2 regions of the Shewanella violacea DSS12 genome follow, and region 1 is predicted to be linked to the other one. Evidence: predicted binding sites of a transcription regulator. Region 1 holds the regulator's gene; the other holds the start of a gene.

Region 1 (10,316 bases):
ATCGCTAAATTTTTGGTTGTCGCATTATCAGCATACTTTCTTTTAAGTTTTTTCTTTGATGAAATTTTAGCCTTATCTCGGGACCATCTTCCCGGAAATGTTTACCATGCACTGGATCTACTGGTGTGGATGTTTATCTTACTGTGCTCCTCAACCATTCTCATCGTGGTTATCGATGTGCCATTTCAGGTCTGGAATCACAATAAACAACTCAAGATGACCAAGCAGGAAGTCAAAGACGAATATAAGGACACCGAAGGTAAACCTGAGGTGAAAGGCAAGATAAGACAGATGCAAAGGGAAATCGCGCAGAAACGTATGATGTCAGAAGTTCCAAATGCCGATGTTATCGTTGTCAATCCAGAGCACTATGCGGTGGCGGTAAAGTATGATGCCATGAAGTCGACGGCTCCTTATGTATTGGCCAAAGGTGTCGATGAGGTTGCTTTTAAAATTAGAGAGATAGCCCGTGAACACGAGATAGCTATTGTTTCGGCCCCACCTTTAGCTCGCGCTATTTATCATACGACTAAAATAGATCAAGAGATCCCTGAGGGATTATTTACTGCCGTGGCTCAGGTTTTAGCTTATGTGTTTCAGTTACGCCAATATCAGCGACATGGAGGCCGAAGACCAACCACCATTCCAGTAAAACAGCCCATACCGGATGATTTGAAATATTAGTTTAAGTCGGTCATGTTCCACTAAATTTTGACGGCCCTTAGTCTTATCCTTTAATAGTGTAAGCGTATTTTTCGATGTAATAGTGTAAATGTGCGTCTTAATATACTATTTTTGATGAAAATTCACTCAGTTAAATCACAAGTCATTCATTTAACGGCAATATAACGGTATAGTGCAAACTTGATAATATTAAGTACCACATTGATAACTTAGTTGTTGGTGATGGGAGTAATTTGCACAACTTGGCTTTAAAATTGCTTGATTAGAGCTAGATGTCAAAAGTTTGGATTTTTTGAATGGATGTTAAAGCAAAACTTGGTCAACTTAAACAAATAAAGCCTTCTAGTTTCAAAGGTATAGGGACTCCTTTATTTGTTCTCGCTGCGTTAGGCATGATTATTTTGCCTATGCCACCATTTCTGCTGGATATTCTGTTCTCATTTAATATTGCCTTGGCTTTAGTCGTATTGCTGGTCGCTATTTATACTGACAGACCATTAGATTTTGCCGCTTTCCCCAGTGTATTACTAATAGCGACTCTACTGCGTCTTGCCCTCAATGTGGCATCGACTCGGGTGGTCTTACTCGAAGGACACAACGGTGGTGATGCTGCCGGTAAAGTGATTGAGTCATTTGGATCGGTTGTGATAGGCGGAAACTATGCCGTTGGCTTAGTAGTATTCTTAATCCTTATCATCATTAACTTCGCCGTTGTTACCAAAGGTGCTGGGCGGATAGCAGAAGTTAGTGCTCGCTTTACCTTAGACGCAATGCCTGGTAAACAGATGGCTATCGATGCCGATTTGAATGCCGGCGTATTGAACCAGGAGCAGGCAAGAGAAAGGCGCGCGGAAGTGACCAAGGAAGCCGATTTTTACGGGGCAATGGACGGTGCATCTAAATTTGTTAAAGGCGATGCGATTGCCGGGATCATGATCATGGTGATCAATATCCTTGGAGGATTCGTTATCGGTATGGTGCAGCATGGTCTGGATTTCTCTACTGCGGTGGAGATCTATACTCTGCTAACCATAGGTGATGGCTTGGTAGCTCAGATCCCAGGCCTTTTACTCTCAATTGCTGCAGCATTGATGGTGACACGTCAGAACGAGTCCGGCGATATGGGCCAGATGATGATGTCTCAGATGCTTGACAACCCTAGGTCAATAGCGATTGCTGCCGGTGTCTTGTTTATCATGGGTATAGTGCCAGGTATGCCACATTTTGCCTTTATTTCTCTGGCATTGGTTGTCGGTTCAGTGGCCTACTTCTTATATAAAAAACGAGAGAAAGAGCATGAGGAATCCCTGGAACTTGCGAAGAAGCCTGCTGTAGATAAGGCTGCAGGTAAACCTAAAGAACTCAGTTGGGATGATGTGCAGCATGTTGATACTATAGGGTTAGAAGTCGGATTTCGACTTATTCCTCTGGTCGATAAAGGTCAGGGCGGAGAGTTACTTGGCAGGATTAAAGGGGTACGTAAGAAGTTATCTCAAGAACTTGGATTTCTGGTGCCTGCTGTGCATATTCGAGATAACTTAGATCTCTCTCCTAATACCTATCGTATCTCCTTGATGGGGGTGGCGTCTGGCGAAGCCGAAATAAGACATGATTGTGAACTGGCCATCAACCCAGGCCAGGTATATGGCAAACTCGATGGCATAGAGACGAAAGATCCCGCTTTTGGTTTAGAAGCAGTTTGGATAGCCCCGGAAATGAGGGAGCATGCGCAAACCTTAGGTTATACCGTGGTGGATGCTGCGACGGTAGTGGCTACTCACTTGAGCCAGCTATTAACCAATAATGCGGCTAAGCTGCTCGGTTATGAAGAAGTACAGCAGCTTATGGATATGTTGGCTAAACATTCTCCTAAGTTAGTCGATGGCTTCATACCCGATGTTATGTCCCTGGGAACCGTTGTTAAAGTCATGCAAAACTTACTTAACGAAGGCGTATCGATTCGCGATCTTAAGACCATAGTACAGACATTGCTTGAATATGGTCCCAAGAGTACAGATACGGAAGTCTTGACCGCTGCCGTACGCATTTCACTGAAACGTATGATAGTGCAGGAGATCAGCGGGCCTGAAACGGAAATACCCGTCATTACTTTGGCGCCAGAGTTGGAACAAATGTTGCATCAGTCAATGCAAGCGACGGGAGGAGAAGGGCCCAACATCGAACCTAGCTTGGCTGAGCGGATGCAAAAGTCTTTAGAAGACGCAGCACAAAGGCAAGAGATGGTGGGGCAACCAGCAATATTATTGACATCGGGTATGTTACGTTCGACTCTCTCTCGATTTGTAAAGCACACGATTCCTAACCTAAGGGTTATTTCCTATCAGGAAGTTCCCGATGAGAAGCAAATTCGAATTGTTTCTGCTGTAGGTCAGTAGAGGGCATATAAGTGAAAATTAAACGTTTCTTAGCAAAAGATATGCGAACGGCATTGGCTCAGGTCAAAGAGACCTTAGGCTCGGATGCCGTGATAATGTCGAACAAAAAGGTCACAGGTGGAATCGAGATCGTCGCTGCCGTGGATTATGATGAGCCGAAACCTAAGGCCTTACAGGCTGAAAGACCTGCATCATCAGCCACTTTTATGGACTTGGCTGAAGAGAGAATTTCTCTGGGTTTAAAGAGACCTATTCGCGCAGAAGCTAAAGTAAAGCCGGCACCTGCGGCAGATTCACTTCAGGCATTGCTAGAGAGACAGCAGAGTCGGGTTGAACGACAAGTCTCTGAGCATTCGAGTGATGAATTGGATATGCCCGAATGGGCAAAAGGTTTGCAGGCTCCTCCGTCACAGGCTAAAGCGTCGCCTATGGAGAGGCAGCATTATTCAAATAAGCCCTCACATGAGGCAAAGGGGAAACCTAGCCCTGAACTTGAGATGATGCGTGAAGAGCTGGCATCTTTGAGAAGCTTGTTAACCCATCAAGTTACGGCTCTGATGAGTGAGCAGAAAAGTCGGGTCGATCCCGTTGGCGCCATGCTAGAGAGCAAGTTACTGGATGCAGAGTTCTCACCTGCTGTGTCAAAGAAACTTTCCGAATTGAGTGAGCATTATACGCCTGCTGATTTGGTCAGAGCATTGCCTCGCAGCCTAGCCAATATGTTGGATAATCAAGGTGATGATATCGTTCGCCAGGGTGGGGTGGTAGCGTTTGTCGGACCGACAGGTGTTGGAAAAACAACAACACTGGCTAAATTAGCCGCCAGATATGCAGCACATCACGGCGCTGAGCATGTCGCTTTAATTACAACGGATCATTATCGCATCGGCGCCTTTGAGCAATTGGCCACCTATGGAAAAATAATGGGATGCCCGGTTAAGCAAGCTCATGACCTTAATGAGTTGGAACAAATACTTTATCAGTTCCGTAATCGCAAGCTAGTATTGATAGATACGGCAGGAATGGGCCAAAGAGACATGCGCCTGTTCCAGCAGCTTGATAATTTAGCAGCAAATAGCAGATTGCCTATTCGCAGTTATCTGGTACTGTCATCAACAGGGCAGAGAAGAGTTTTAGAAGAAGCGGTGACACAATTTAGTCGTATCCCCTTATCAGGTGCGATACTCACTAAATTAGATGAATCAGTTTCCCTAGCCCCAGCTTTGAGTGTTTTGATACAAAGTGGGTTACCATTAAGTTATGTGACTGATGGGCAAAGAGTTCCAGAAGATATGAAAGTGGCCGATACATTCGAGCTAGCAAACAAAGCTCTGTCGGTATTAGATAATAAACCAGCAGTCAGAAATAATGAACGGTCAGATGAAAGGGCCTATGCATTTGAATAAAGCAATGAATCGGGATCAAGCAAGTGGTTTACGTATGATGAATCAACCTTATAACGAAAAAGTAAAAGTAATCGCCGTATCGGGTGGTAAGGGGGGCGTGGGTAAAACCAGTGTTGCCATCAATACCGCAGTTGCGTTAGCTGAAAAAGGTAAACGTGTACTCGTCCTGGATGCCGACTTAGGTCTGGCAAACGTGGATGTCATGCTCGGCATACGCGCAGAACGCAACTTATCCCATGTCTTATCTGGCGAGTCTGAGCTAGACGATATCATAGTGCGTGGACCTAAGGGGATTGGAATCATTCCTGCCACTTCAGGTACCCAAGCTATGGTTGAATTGTCAGCGGCTCAACATGCAGGGCTAATCAGGGCATTCAGCGAGATGCGAACACAGTTCGACATACTCATTGTCGATACCGCTGCCGGTATTTCAGATATGGTATTGAGTTTTTCGAGAGCCTCACAAGATGTATTAGTGGTGGTTTGCGACGAACCTACATCAATTACCGATGCTTATGCATTAATTAAGATACTGAGTAGGCAACATGGGGTCTTTCGTTTTAAAATAGTTGCCAATATGGTGCGAAGTTTACGGGAAGGGATGGAACTCTTTGCTAAGCTTAGTAAAGTTACCGATCGTTTCTTGGATGTTGCATTAGAATTAGTTGCTACCATTCCATTTGATGAAAACTTACGCAAGTCGGTACGCAAGCAGAAATTAATAGTTGAAGCGTATCCAAAGTCTCCGGCAACAATTGCTTATCATGGTTTGGCTAACAAGGTAATTAGTTGGCCTATACCACAGCAACCAGGAGGCCATCTAGAGTTCTTTGTTGAACGTTTAGTACAGCGTACTGAGTATCAAGAGGATAGAGCGAGTGAGTAAAGCCTCTGCGTATACTTGTTTAGATAATAAAGCTTTAATCGTTGAACAATACGCACCGCTTGTGAAAAAAATAGCTCACCATTTACTCGCTCGTTTACCAGCCTCTGTGCAAATCGATGATTTACTACAGGCTGGTATGATGGGGTTATTGGAAGCATCGTCAAAATTTGATGGTAACAAAGGGGCTAAGTTTGAAACATTCGCGGGCATAAGAATTCGCGGATCTATGCTTGATGAGATTCGTCGTGGGGATTGGGTACCTAGATCTGTCCATAGAAACCAGAGACGAGTCGCCCAGGTTATTGATGAGCTTGAGCAGGAGCTTGGTAGAGATGCCAAAGATGCCGAGATAGCCCAAAGATTGGACATGACCTTAAATGAATATCATCATATTTTAAATGATGTTTCGGTAGGGAAAGTAATTGGCATTGAAGATTTAGGTGTATCGGTCGATGTTATTAGTCACGATAACGGGGTTAATGACGATACATTTGAGTCGATTGCAGAAGGTGAGTTTCATTTAGCCTTAGTTGCAGCAATTAAGTTATTGCCAGAAAGAGATGGACTGGTTTTGTCGCTTTATTACGATGAAGCTTTAAATTTAAAAGAAATAGGGGCCATTCTTGAGGTTAGTGAGTCACGGGTTAGCCAGATTTTAAGTCAGGCAATGCTTAGACTAAAAGCTAAACTTAAGCATTGGACAAAAAAATAACGATTACATGAGCAATAATTAAGAGCTCCGCGGAGGAAACTTTGGACAAGAATATGAAGATTCTCGTTGTTGACGATTTCTCGACAATGAGACGTATCATCAAGAACTTGTTAAGAGACTTGGGTTTTAACAACACCCAGGAAGCTGATGACGGTTCGACAGCACTACCTATGTTACAGAAAGGAGATTTTGACTTTGTTGTGACCGACTGGAATATGCCGGGTATGCAAGGCATCGATCTTTTAAAAGCGATTCGTGCCGATGATGAATTGAAAAATATCCCTGTGTTGATGGTAACTGCAGAGGCAAAGAGGGAACAGATTATTGCCGCGGCTCAGGCCGGGGTTAATGGTTATGTTGTCAAACCTTTCACGGCAGCGACATTGAAAGAGAAGTTAGACAAAATCTTCGAACGACTCGGTTAACCAAGGTTGTGATATGCAGGTGAATACTTCAGGGCTAATTTCGTTAGAGCAGGCAAATAAATTGGTAGACTTGCTGACTCAAGGCGAACAATTACTCGCTGACGATTTAATTAGAGACATAGCTGCACCGATTCAAAAGGACCTTTTTGAAGAGGTCGGAAGACTCACTCGTCAGCTTCATAGTGCGATTGTCGATTTTCAAATTGATGATCGCCTGGTTGAGCTAACGAGTACTGAGATTCCGGATGCCAAAGAGCGGTTGACTTATGTCATAGATATGACTGAGCAAGCTGCTAATAAAACCATGGACGCAGTTGAAGAATGTCTTCCCCTGGCCAATGCTCTTTCGGCTAATATTCAATCTGTAAAGCCTGCATGGGATCGACTCATGAGGCGTGAAATTGAGCTCAGCGAATTTAAACCCTTGTGTCACAAGGTTCAACAATTTGTCGAGCGAAGTGAATTAGATTCTATCCGTTTGAAAGAACTGTTAAACCAAATATTACTTGCCCAAGATTTTCAAGATTTGACTGGGCAGATGATAAAAAGGGTTATCGATCTCGTTCGTGAAGTAGAAAATAATTTAGTCTCGATGCTGACGGTATTTGGTGAACAACCCGTCAGTGAAAATCCGACAATCATCGATAGTAGTGTTGAGGCCGAAGGGCCGATCATGAACGCTGAACAACGTGACGATGTCGTCGCAGGTCAAGATGAAGTTGATGATCTGCTGTCGAGTTTGGGTTTTTAATTAGGAGTCATATTAATGTCATTCGATGTTGATGAAGAGATACTGCAAGACTTTTTGATCGAAGCTGGTGAGATTTTAGAGCTTTTGTCTGAACAGTTAGTCACTTTAGAAAATAACCCTGATGATTCGGAGTTGCTTAATGCAATTTTTCGAGGTTTTCACACTGTAAAAGGTGGTGCGGGATTTCTTAGTTTGACTCCAATGGTAGATGTTTGCCATGAAGCTGAAAACACCTTCGATCTGCTGCGAACCGGCAAACGTGATGTATCCGCCGAGTTGATGGATATTATTTTACAGGCAGTTGATGCTATCAACGCCATGTTTGCTCAGACTCAGGCTGGGCAGCAGCAAGAACCTGCCGATGCTACCCTGTTGGCTAATTTGAAGTTACTGAGCTCAGGTTCTCCACTTCCTGGTTCAGCTGCACCAAGCGAGGCTTCAATCGAACTATTTGATGAGACCCCACTTGCCGATGACTCTGGTATTGAATTGTTTGATTCCGCTCCTCAGCAGATATCGAGTATTGCCGGTGAAGGCGGGATAGACGAGATCAACGATGATGAGTTTGAAGCGCTGTTAGATGCATTACATGGTGGCGGTAATAGCCCATCTGTAACTAAGCAAGCTGCAATCAGCACGCCGACTTCGAGCCAATCCGATGATATCACTGACGATGAGTTCGAATCTTTACTCGATGAATTACACGGTTCTGGTAATTTTAAGGAAAAATCATCGAGCACAATTGCTGCTGATGTTTCCCCAGCTGTAGATTCTAATGATATATCTGATGACGAATTTGAAAAACTGCTCGATGAACTTCATGGGGCAGGTGGCGGACCTGGTGGGGGCACAGAAGCTCCTTCACCAGTGGCCCAAAAAGTTGTGCCTGTGGCTAAGTCAGTGGCTCCAACGGCTGCACCCGTAACGACTAAATCTGTAGTTAAACCCGTTGTGCCAGAGAAGAAAAAGGTCGCTAAATCAGCGCCAGCTAACATGCCTCAGGCAGAAACAACAGTACGTGTCGATACGGCTAGACTCGATCAGATCATGAACATGGTTGGCGAACTCGTGTTGGTGCGTAACCGCTTACTGAGTTTAGGTATCTCTCGAGATGATGAAGAGATGTCCAAGGCATTAGCTAATCTTGACTTAGTAACTGCAGATCTGCAGGGCGCGGTGATGAAGACCCGCATGCAACCTATCAAGAAAGTTTTTGGTCGCTTCCCACGTGTTGTGAGAGATCTCGCTCGTAGTTTGAATAAAGACATTACTCTCACCATGATTGGTGAGGAAACAGATCTAGATAAGAATTTAGTTGAGGCACTAGCCGACCCTCTGGTTCACTTAGTGCGGAACTCAGTCGATCATGGTATCGAGATGCCGGCGGACCGTGAAGCCAGTGGCAAATCCAGAACGGGTACGATAACACTGTCTGCGAGCCAGGAAGGCGATCATATCCTGCTTAAAATCGAGGATGATGGTGCAGGCATGGATCCCGATAAATTGAAAGAGATCGCCATAACTCGTGGTGTGCTCGACGAAGAAGCGGCTGCTAGAATGTCTGATCAAGAGGCTTATAACCTCATCTTCGCTCCTGGTTTTTCCACTAAAGTTGAAATTTCTGATATTTCTGGCCGTGGTGTCGGCATGGATGTAGTTAAAACCCGTATTGCTCAGCTCAACGGGACTATCCATATCGATTCTTTAAAAGGTAAAGGGACTATATTAGAGATTAAGGTGCCCTTAACCTTAGCTATCATGCCTACCTTGATGGTTGAAGTAGCAACTCAAGTGTTCGCATTACCACTATCGAGTGTCAGTGAAATATTCCATCTCGATTTGACTAAAACCAATATCGTCGATGGTCAACTTACCGTTATCGTAAGACAGAAGGCTGTACCGCTGTTTTATCTTGAGCATTGGTTGAGTCGAGTACCATCGAGTTTGAAGCACGGTGATAAGGCTTATGGTCACGTAGTTATTGTTCAGTTAGGTACCAAACAAATTGGCTTCGTTGTGGATTCATTGATTGGTCAGGAAGAAGTCGTGATCAAACCTCTTGGTACCATGTTACATGGCACACCAGGTATGGCCGGGGCTACCATAACATCAGATGGTGGTATTGCATTGATCTTAGATGTACCTGGTTTACTTAAGCATTATGCAAAAAAATAAATAAAATAAGCGGTATAGGAATTTAAATGGCCATTAAAGTTCTCGTAGTCGATGACTCTAGTTTTTTTCGTCGAAGAGTCAGTGATATAGTGAATAAAGATCCTGATTTAGAGGTGGTAGGCACAGCTGTAAACGGAGCTGATGCAGTTAAGTTAGTGGCGGAACTTAAGCCTCAAGTGATCACCATGGATATCGAGATGCCTGTCATGGACGGCATCACAGCTGTGCGTGAGATAATGGCCAAGAATCCAACACCAATTATTATGTTTTCATCATTAACTCATGATGGTGCAAAAGCGACTCTGGATGCCTTAGAAGCCGGTGCTTTAGACTTTTTGCCTAAACGTTTCGAAGATATCGCAACCAATAAAGAAGATGCGGTTTTGTTGCTGCAGCAACGCATAAAAGCCTTAGGTCGTCGGCGTATATATAGACCGCTAACTCGAACAAGTGCACCGAGTGCTCCTAGTGCAAAAGCTAAATTGACTAGTGGCTTATCCCCATCCTCTCGAACAGGTAGGGAAACTGCTACTAGCCTTAGAACGACTACTCTAATTCGTGCAACTGGTAAAAAGTATAGATTGCTACTGATTGGTACCTCGACTGGCGGACCTGTGGCTTTGCAGAGAATTTTAACTAAATTACCTGCCAATTATCCTCACCCTATTTTACTCATTCAGCATATGCCTGCGGCATTTACCCCTGCGTTTGCCAGTAGGTTGAATGGATTATGTAAAATTGAAGTCAAAGAAGCCGAATCTGGCGACCAATTAAAACCAGGAACTGCTTATCTCGCGCCAGGCGGAAAGCAGATGATGTTAGAAAGAGGTGGAGTACACGGTAGAATTAAAGTGCTAGCTGGTAGTGCCGATATGAATTAT
Region 2 (10,316 bases), 390 kb from region 1:
CGGGCTAAACTTAGTCCTAGCATGAGGCAAACAGCGATGACGACAGCGTTCATATCAATAGATTCTTTCTTATCTTTAATTGGGCAGACATTTTGCTTAGCTAGGCTTGCCTTGTCCAGTAGACAGAGGATATATCTGTTAAAACTGTGGGTTTGTTAACTCTGTGTAGACATAACTAATCAGTTTTTGTAAATATCCACATTATTTCCCAAGGTATTCTGCTGTCTTAATATACCAAGAGTGAAGATTAAATTAATTAAAGGTGATATTCGTCGCAAAAAGCTTGTATGCGGAAAAACACTGCCTATAATGCCATAAGATTTAAAACGAAAAGCGTTTTTTCAATCCATAGATGGAGATATAAAATGAGCGTATTAGTAGGCCGTCAGGCTCCTGATTTTACTGCTGCAGCTGTACTTGGTAACGGCGAAATCGTCGATAGCTTTAACCTAGCTGAAGCCATCAAAGGCAAGCCAACGGTAGTGTTTTTCTACCCACTTGATTTCACTTTCGTATGCCCATCTGAGCTGATCGCTTTCGATCACCGCATTGAAGAGTTCAAGAAGCGTGGCGTGGAAGTGATCGGTGTTTCTATCGATTCACAGTTCACTCACAACGCATGGCGTAACACTCCAGTAGCTGAAGGCGGAATTGGTCCAGTTCAGTACACTCTTGTCGCTGACGTTAAGCATGAGATCTGTAAGGCATATGACGTTGAGCATCCAGAAGCTGGTGTTGCTTTCCGTGGTTCTTTCCTAATCGACAAAGAAGGCATGGTTCGTCACCAGGTTGTTAACGATCTTCCATTAGGTCGTAATGTTGATGAAATGCTTCGTATGATCGATGCACTTCAGTTCCACGAAGAGCACGGTGATGTTTGTCCTGCTGGTTGGGAAAAAGGCGACAAAGGTATGGACGCAAGCCCAGAAGGCGTTGCATCTTATCTAAGTGACAATGCAGATTCTCTATAATCTTAATCGATTATCGTTAGTTTAAAGCATAAAAAAGCCGCGATTATCGCGGCTTTTTTATGCCTATTATTAGGAGGATAGACATAAAAAAACGGCCCAGAGGCCGTTTTGTCGTTAAGCTTTATATGTTGCTATCTATTTTGTCTCTTCAGATGCTTCATCAATGTCGTGGTTTACGGCAAGAGGCCATCCACCCAGGGCTTTCCACTTATTGACTATGTGACAGAATAGTTCCGCGGTACGCTCGGTATCGTAAAGCGCTGAGTGAGCTTCATTGTTATCGAAGTCGATACCAGCTATCGAACATGCTTTAGCGAGTACAGTATGCCCCAGTGCTAAACCTGAAAGTGCGGCAGTATCGAAGGTGGCAAAAGGATGGAAAGGGGTACGTTTAAGTGCACAACGTTCGATGGCCTTGGATACAAAACCATGATCGAAGGCAGCGTTATGAGCGACGATAATACTTCTGTGACAGCCGACGGCTTTCTGCGCCTTCTTGACCTCTTTAAATATTTCGAGGAAGGCTTCTTTCTCGCTCACTGCACCGCGAAGAGGATTGGTTGGATCTATGCCATTGAAGGCGAGGGCGTCAGGTTCTAAATTCGCCCCTTCGAAAGGTTCTATGTGGTAATGCAGTGTCTTGTCTAAACTGAGTATACCTTCATCATCCATTTTCAGCATGGTGACGGCGATTTCAAGCAACGCATCGGTTTGGGAATTGAAGCCGGCAGTCTCGACATCGATGACCACAGGGAAGTAGCCCCTAAAACGGTGATTTAATTTATTGGCGTCGCAAATTTCGCTCATTGAAAGTGTCCAAATAGTTATCAGGCCACTATTATGAGGGAAGCACTTAATGCTGTCATGTCCGAATGGCTACTTTATGAGCTAAAGGTCTGTAAAAGTGTGCCGATAGCATTAAGTAACAGAATAAATATGAGAATCAGGTATGTGGCTTAGAGTATTGGTAGCATCGACATTATGTATGCCGTTTTTTGCGACAGCAGAATTGCGCCATTATGTTGCCTCTCTCGACCAGTCCCAATGGAAGCTGAGTGGTAATACGCCGATCATTTGCCGTCTTGAACATAATATCCCCTCATATGGCAAAGCAGTATTTACCAGTATTGCGGGCAAAAATCATAACTTGAATTTCACTTTAGATATGTGGCTTAAGCCGGATAAGGTCACTCAAGCAACCTTGATGAGCAAGGCACCAGCCTGGCGTCCTGGTATCCTCTCTAAAGAGATCACTGAGTTGACCTACCAGAAATATTTCAGTGGTGAGGTACCACGTAATGCGGCTTGGTCCATGCTCGCCGAGCTTGAACGTGGCATGGAGCCAACGTTTTATTATGCCGATTGGTATAACCAATCCAATAAAATAGCTGTTGGCCTCTCTGCGATTAATTTTAATCGTAAATATGGTGAATTTAGGGCCTGTCTTGCCGGATTACTGCCATATAGTTTCGACGATATCGCCTTCACTGTATTAACCTATGAGTCCGGTGGCTCAGAATTAACCCGCTTCTCTAAATCACAGATAGCCAAAGTACAAGAGTACCTGGCTTATGACTCGGAAGTTGAACTGGTATTGATCGATGCTTATACGGATAGCTATGGTGGCCGCTCAATCAACCAAAAAGTCTCGGAGCAACGTGCAGATTCGGTGAAAAATTTCTTCTTATCTGCGGGGATCAATCAAGATCGCATCTATACGGTAGGTCATGGGGAACGTCGTCATGTGGCCTCGAATGCAACCATAGATGAAAGAGGCAGAAACAGACGAGTTGTCATTAGGATTAGTAAACCTATGTAACGGGCTTGTTTGCCATGTAGATAAGATGTTAGCCATAAGGCCCGGCATAGATGCTGGGCTTTTTGTTGTTTAATTCTCTGAGTATTGGAAAGAATGCTTATCTTAAGTCTCTGCAATAATTAACACAAAAAAAAGCCCGCTTAATAACTTAAGCGGGCCGCAAATAATGTATTGCAATCAACAAATTGAAGTAAGGAAGTCAAGCATAAGAACCAGGGATTAAATTCACGTGTCAGACACGGGAATTAAGAGTTCTTGTTTTCATATCTGTAAAACAGATACTTCCTGAAAACGAGATCAGTATAGGCTTAGGCAACTGAACTGACAAACTAGAAAAAATACCAAAATACATTAGAATATCTAATCTTAACGTGTGTGATCTGGATCGATGAATGCACTGGATTAGCAGGTTTCCGCTTGCTTAAGCAAATAAACTGCATAATTCAACGGCTATTTTATTAATCCATGTTACAGGGTTATTAATATGCCTGTTGATGCAATCATTAGTCAGTCAATATTATTTCATTGCCTCGCAAATAATTGCTTGTATAGTTAGCTTCCAACCCTGAGCTTAGGCTCAGGAAAAAGATAATAAGAAATACCATCAATATCAGCAGGGCAGCAAACATGATATTTAAAAGCAAATTGAGAAAGCAGCACCTATTAATAGCGAGTTTGGCCCTTGGGATTATGGGGTGTCAGTCAGCGCAGCAAGATTCAGAGCAAAAAACATCTTCGGCCCCTATGGCTGGAGATACAATTGAAACCATCCACGGGGTGCAAGTTGCAGACCCTTATCGTTTTCTTGAACAAGACACAGAGCAAACTCAAGCTTGGGTAAAGAGGCAACAAGCCGAGGGGAAAGCATATCTCTCAGGCATTGAAAACAAACAAGCCGTGGTCGACCGTATTACTCAATTGTGGAATTACCAGAAGATATCGGCGCCTTTCGAGCATGGTGAATACACCTTCTTCTATAAAAATGATGGTTTGCAGGCGCAATCGGTACTTTATGTTAAAACTGCCAATGGAGATGAGAAAGTTGTTCTGGATCCCAATACGCTCTCCATTGATGGTACCGTGGCTTTATCGGGTGTCTCGTTCAGTGGCGATGGCAAAACGTTAGCTTACGGTGTGTCTAAGTCGGGTTCCGATTGGCAGCAGTGGCAATTTGTCGATGTTGCAACCGGGGTTAAACTCGATGACGAGCTTAAATGGATTAAATTCTCAAATGCGGTGTGGAATAAAGATAATACCGGCGTGTATTACGCTCGATATGATGCGCCAACGGGCGGTAACTTATTGGCCGATGTGAACTTCAATCAGAAGGTTTATTTTCACCAGATAGGCTCAGAGCAGCTAAGCGATAAACTTGTCTATGAGCGTCCGCAGAATAAAGACTGGGGTTTTGGTATTGAAGTCTCAGAAGCGGGTGACTATTTGCTATTTTCTATCTCCCAAGGAACAGACACGCGTAATCGCTTCTTCTATCAGTCTCTGGAGAAGCCTGGCGAAGTAGTGGAGTTGATCACAGATCTTGAAGCCGAATACTCTTTCTTAGGTAACGATAAGTCGGTGTTCTATTTTAAGACAGATCTCGATGCTCCGAATGGTAAAGTTATCGCAATCGATATCAATCACAGCGATAAGGCAAATTGGAAAACCCTCATTGCCGAGTCGAGTGATCCAATCAGTAGTATTGCTATTATTAACGATCACTTGGTAGTGAGTTACTTGCATGATGTGTTGGCTAAGTTATCTATCTTCAGCATGAATGGAGAAAACCGCCGAGACGTGACTCTTCCAGGTGAAGGCAAGGTTGCCGGCCCCTATGGTAAGCGCAGTAAAGACTACTTCTATTATGTCTTCAACAGTTACGTGCAACCTAAAACGACTTACAGGTTCGATTTCAAGACAGGTGAATCTCACATTTACACCGAGCCCAAGGTGTCATTTAATTCTGATGACTATGCTTCGAAGCAAGTCTTCTATACCAGTAAAGATGGTACTCGCGTACCTATGATGATCTCATATAAGAAAGGCATGGAGAAGAATGGCGCAAACCCGACACTGTTATACGCCTACGGCGGTTTCGCTATCTCGCTGACGCCAAGATTCAGTCCGGCCAATATTGCCTGGATGGATATGGGTGGGATCTATGCGGTACCTAACTTAAGAGGCGGTGCCGAGTACGGTGAGGGCTGGCATCAAGCTGGTATGTTTGATAAGAAGCAGAACGTGTTCGATGACTATTATGCGGCGGCAGAGTATTTAATCGATGAAAACTACACCAATAAAACTAAGCTTGGGGCCTATGGCCGCAGTAATGGTGGTTTGTTGATGGGAGCTGCATTGACTCAGCGTCCTGACTTGTTTGCAGCCGTGTTACCTGCAGTTGGCGTTCTGGATATGCTCAGGTTCCACAAGTTCACCATTGGCTGGGCTTGGACAAGTGAATATGGCAGTGCAGATGTTGCCGAGCAGTTTCCGGCCTTGCTGGCTTATTCGCCATATCATAACGTGACCAAGCGTAGCTATCCCGCCACTATGGTGATGACTGCGGATCATGACGACAGAGTGGTTCCGCTGCATAGCTTTAAGTTTGGTGCCATGATGCAGGCTCAACAACAGGGAGATGCGCCGATCATAATGCGTATCGAGTCGAAAGCAGGCCATGGTGCGGGTAAGCCAACATCGATGAAAATTGATGAATTTGCCGATATCTATAGTTTTCTATTCGACAGCTTTGGTTTAAAAATACCGGGAAAAGTTAACTGATAATCAAGTAATAGTGAAATGATGATGAAAAGAGGAGCTTGGCTCCTCTTTTTTATTAACAATTTTTTATGACGATCGCTTACATCTAAGCATGGCAAGCATTCACAATTGCATTGGGTCTAGGTATAGTAGGCCTCTATTTTTTCTCATGATTGGCACTTAGAATTCATGTTTCGTTGGCCTATTTCTGTCTATTACGAAGATACCGATGCGGGTGGTGTTGTTTATCATTCAAAATATCTTAATTTTTTTGAGCGAGCTCGAACCGAGTGGTTAAAGTCCATGGGGGTCAAGCAGGCTAGTCTATTAGCCGAGGATATTGCCTTTGTGGTAAAAAGGGCCGAATTAAATTTTTGCCGTCCAGCCCGATTTGAGCAGGACCTTATCGTCGAAACTGTTGTCATAGACTTGAAGAAAGCATCCTTGATGTTTGAACAAAAGTTAATTGACGAGGAGGGGGTAATATATTGTGAGGCTAAAGTCTTAGTCGCCTGTATTTCTCTATCGCGTATGCGACCTCGTGCCATTCCCCAAAATATAGTTCAGGAGTTTAAAGGTGGAAGCTGATATTTCAATTATTGGATTGTTTTTACAAGCCAGTTTATTAGTTAAATTTGTAATGCTCACCTTGTTGAGTTTATCTGTGATGTCTTGGGCGGTGATCTTTCAACGTCATCGTTTATTGAATACTGCCAAGAAAAATGCACTCAAATTTGAGGACCAGTTTTGGTCTGGAGTCGATCTTAATAAACTCTATAAAGAGTTATCGGCCAGGCAGGACAGTAATACCGGATTAGAAATTCTGTTCCATACTGGTTTTAAAGAGTATACGAGATTAAGCAAGCTTAATAGCAAGGTTCCAGGTGCTGTGATGGACGGCAGTTATCGCGCCATGCGTGTATCCCTGTCTCGCGAGATGGAAAAACTGGAAACTCATTTACCCTTGTTAGCCACAATTGGGTCTACCAGTCCCTATATCGGTTTATTCGGTACGGTTTGGGGGATCATGAACTCCTTTATCGCCCTAGGCGCGGTGCAGAATGCCACCCTTGCCATGGTCGCTCCGGGTATTGCCGAAGCCTTGATTGCCACGGCTATGGGCCTATTTGCGGCTATCCCAGCTGTTATCGCCTATAACCGTTTTACCACTCAGGTTGATAGCGTTGAGATGTCCTATGCGAACTTCATGGAGGAGTTTTCCAGCATCTTGCATCGTCAAGCATACAGCGACAAGGATGAAAGCTAATGCAGCAGGGTTATCAGCGAAAACGCCGGCGTCCAGTTGCCGAGATCAATGTGGTGCCTTATATCGATGTGATGTTGGTATTGCTGATCATCTTTATGGTGACGGCGCCGATTGTCACCCAAGGTGTGAAAGTGGATCTTCCACAAGCGGCATCAGAGATGCTTCCTGCCGACAGTAAGCCGCCGATCGTCGCCTCTATCGATGCCGACGGAGATTACTTTTTGGATGTGGGCAGTTCAAGTTCGAAAGAGCCCTTAGATCTTCAAGAGGTCGCTATTCGTGTGGGTGCCATCATTCAATTGGAACCTGAGCGTCCCGTAGTAGTAAAAGCCGATAGAAGTATCACCTATGATAAAGTCATCCAATTAATGGTTAGCTTACAAGGTGCTGGCGTTCCTTCAGTTGGTTTGATGACAGATTCACCAGGAGACTAGACGGTGGCAGCTAAATCAGATTTTACCTTACCTTTCGTCATTTCAGCGGGTATTCATATTGGTGTGTTAGTTATCATCGCTCTGGGCGTGGATTTTTCTGATAAGCCCAAACCTCAGCCTCAGGTGAGTGCCCCTGCGATGAAGGCCGTGATGGTCGATCAGAGATTGGTGGCTCAGCATGTTGAGAAGTTAAAGGCCGAAAAAAGAGAGCTGGCTCGTAAAGAGAAGGCGCGCCAGGATGAATTGGAACGCCAAGTGACTCAGGCTCGTCAAAAAAGAGAGAGCGAACAGGCTCAAATTAAGAAGCTGGAAATTGAGCGTAAACTCAAAGAGATAGAAACTAAGAATGCAGTGGCTGCAGCCAAAGCGGCTCAGTTGAAGCAGAAACAAGAAAAAGAGAAGGCGCAACAGGCCGAAAAGGTCCGTAAGCAGAAAGAGAAAGAGCGTGAAGCTTCTGAAAAAGCGGCAAAAAAAGCTGAGGTGAAACGTAAACAGGAAGAGGCCGCTGCTAAAAAGGCTGCCGATGATCGTAAACGTAAAGCAGATGCCGAGCGCAAGCGTAAAGAGGAAGCTGAGCGTAAACGTAAGGCTGAGGAGAGAGAACGTCAGCTGCAAGAGCAGATGATGCAAGATGCCTTGGCGGAGGAGCATACGGCACTTTCTCAGACCCGTAACAAGCAGGTTATGAGTGAAGTTCAGCGTTATACCAGTATGATTAGGGCGACTATTCAGCGTCAATTAGTCGTCAACGAGTCGATGCGTGGAAAGAGTTGTCGGATCTTCATTCGTCTTGCAAATGATGGTTTTGTTACAGGAACCAAGATTCTGTCAGGTGATTCTGTCGTGTGCCGAGCGACAAAGGTCGCTATAAACAAGGCGGGACGTCTGCCAGTATCGAGTGAACCAGACGTGTATGACAAACTCAAAGAAATTAATTTAACAGTTCAACCAGAATTCAATTAATAGGAGTCCTATGAAGACTTTGGGGAAGTGGCTCTTTTTAAGCCTGATTATTTTAAGCTCACCAGTAAGAGCTGCGTTAGATATTGTTATTACCGAAGGAGTAGATGCTGCACGTCCTATCGCCGTTATCCCCTTTGTATGGCAAGGGATGGGGGTTATGCCTGAGCAGATCTCTGATGTTGTGATGTCGGACCTTACGCGTAGTGGTACGTTTAAACCGCTCGATGACTTAGGTCTTCCTCAACGTAACATCAGTAATGTGTCTCAGTTTGTTGCTAAAGATTGGTCGAGCATTGAAGCTGAAGCCGTTATTATGGGCTCTGTTAAGCCACGTGGTAATGATCAATACCTGGTTACTTTTGACTTGGTTGATCTGGCTAAGGCCCAAATGCAACAAGGAGCAGGCCCAAGGTCTAGCAGAGAATATCTGATCGACAGTCGTGAGACCGTTATAACAGCAGCTCAATTTAGACATTATGGTCATAGAATCAGCGATCTGGTCTACGAGAAACTAACGGGTATTCGCGGTGCATTCTTAACGCATATCGCTTATGTGATGGTGAAACATGGTGAGAAGTCGCCCTATCAGTTAATGATCTCTGATTATGATGGTCATAACGAGCAGATGCTGCTGCGCTCAGCTGAGCCCTTAATGTCACCGTCTTGGTCTCCGGATGGTAGTAAGTTGGCTTATGTGAGCTTCGAAAATAAAAAGTCAGAAATATTTATCCAGGACATTTATACTCAGTCTCGACATAAAGTCACCAGTTTCAAAGGCATTAATGGCGCTCCGGTATTCTCTCCTGATGGAAAGAAGCTGGCATTAACCTTATCAAAAGATGGCCAGCCTGAAATCTATGTGATCGATATTGCGACCAAAGCGCTCAAACGAGTTACAAACCATTATGCAATAGATACCGAAGCGTCATGGTTTCCCGATGGCAAGTCTTTAATCTTCACTTCTGAACGTGGTGGTCGTCCTCAAATCTACAAGGCGACATTAGCTTCGGGCAAAGTGCAACGCTTAACCTATGAAGGGGAATGGAACTTAGGTGGTTCTGTTGCCCCAGACGGTCGCAGTATGATATTTGTAAACCGTACTAACGGTAAGTTTAATATTGCAAGAATGGATCTTGAAACGCACTTTATGCAAGTACTATCATCAACGCGCCTCGATGAGTCACCGAGTGTTGCACCAAATGGTACTATGGTGATCTATGGAACAACCCATGATGGTAAGCAGGTCTTAGGGGCTGTATCTACGGACGGGCGATTCAAAGCAAGATTACCTGCGGGTCAAGGGGAAGTTAAGTCTCCTTCATGGTCACCTTTTCTCTAATCACTTTTAACTATAAAAATATTAAGGATTTAAAATGGATCTCAATAAGCTGTTTAAAGCTATGTTGGTCGCACTTCCGATTATTGCCCTGAGCGCTTGTAGCTCTACTTCTGAGTCTGAAACTGATGCGACTGGCTCAACTACAGGTTCTGGTAGTGAGCTGGTAACTGGTGGTGTTGAAACCGGAGCAGTTACTCCAATTTTGACTCCTGAAGAGCAACAACGTCTGAAGTACCAAGAGCTACGTAAAGAACACATTATCTATTTTGATTTTGACCGCAGCTCAGTATCGGCCCATTTTGCCGAAATACTTAGAGCCCATGGTCATTATTTAGTCGAACATCCTAATGTTCGCTTGATGATCGAAGGTCATGCCGATGAGCGTGGTACTCCTGAATACAATATCGCCTTGGGTGAGAGACGTGCTAAGGCCGTTGCTAAGTATTTACAAGGAATGGGTGTGCTACCAAGTCAAATGAGTATTGTTAGCTATGGTGAAGAGAAGCCATTAGACTTTTCTCGTACAGATGATGGTTTCGCGATTAATCGCCGAGCGGTTTTAGTTTATTAATAGTTTGGTAGGTTTATCCATGAAAAGAGCCGTATTAACGACGGCAATTCTTCTTAGTATAGGTGTGGCGTCAGCTGCACTGGCACCGGTGGCTAATGCTGCCGGAAGTTCGACTGAAGAAAGAGTTGCACGTTTAGAAAGGATCCTTCAAGCAAAGCAAGAGTCTGAATTTCAGACTCAGCAACGTTTGGATAC

Evidence for each region. The regulator FliA, encoded in region 1, starts transcription of late flagellar genes. The targets are predictions, from matches to a motif close to CTAAAGNTNNNNNNNNNNNNGCCGATA.
Region 2: SVI_RS08370 (flagellar protein MotY) is a predicted target of FliA. The motif match lies at 1,860-1,886, and genes of this name have one in related genera.

The regions. Positions count from the first base shown of each region.
Region 1 covers NC_014012.1:1,653,804-1,664,119, forward strand. Annotated here, with positions in the region: gene flhB (flagellar biosynthesis protein FlhB) at 1-684, shown strand, start outside; gene flhA (flagellar biosynthesis protein FlhA) at 981-3,080, shown strand; gene flhF (flagellar biosynthesis protein FlhF) at 3,092-4,486, shown strand; gene SVI_RS06715 (MinD/ParA family protein) at 4,491-5,372, shown strand; gene SVI_RS06720 (RNA polymerase sigma factor FliA) at 5,365-6,084, shown strand; gene cheY (chemotaxis response regulator CheY) at 6,126-6,509, shown strand; gene SVI_RS06730 (protein phosphatase CheZ) at 6,523-7,260, shown strand; gene SVI_RS06735 (chemotaxis protein CheA) at 7,276-9,435, shown strand; gene SVI_RS06740 (protein-glutamate methylesterase/protein-glutamine glutaminase) at 9,462-10,316, shown strand, end outside.
Region 2 covers NC_014012.1:2,045,645-2,055,960, forward strand. Annotated here, with positions in the region: gene SVI_RS08355 (Na+/H+ antiporter family protein) at 1-53, opposite strand, end outside; gene SVI_RS08360 (peroxiredoxin C) at 366-971, shown strand; gene rnt (ribonuclease T) at 1,107-1,778, opposite strand; gene SVI_RS08370 (flagellar protein MotY) at 1,921-2,790, shown strand; gene SVI_RS08375 (prolyl oligopeptidase family serine peptidase) at 3,418-5,568, shown strand; gene ybgC (tol-pal system-associated acyl-CoA thioesterase) at 5,737-6,135, shown strand; gene tolQ (protein TolQ) at 6,125-6,814, shown strand; gene tolR (protein TolR) at 6,814-7,248, shown strand; gene tolA (cell envelope integrity protein TolA) at 7,252-8,211, shown strand; gene tolB (Tol-Pal system beta propeller repeat protein TolB) at 8,222-9,550, shown strand; gene pal (peptidoglycan-associated lipoprotein Pal) at 9,585-10,121, shown strand; gene ybgF (tol-pal system protein YbgF) at 10,141-10,316, shown strand, end outside.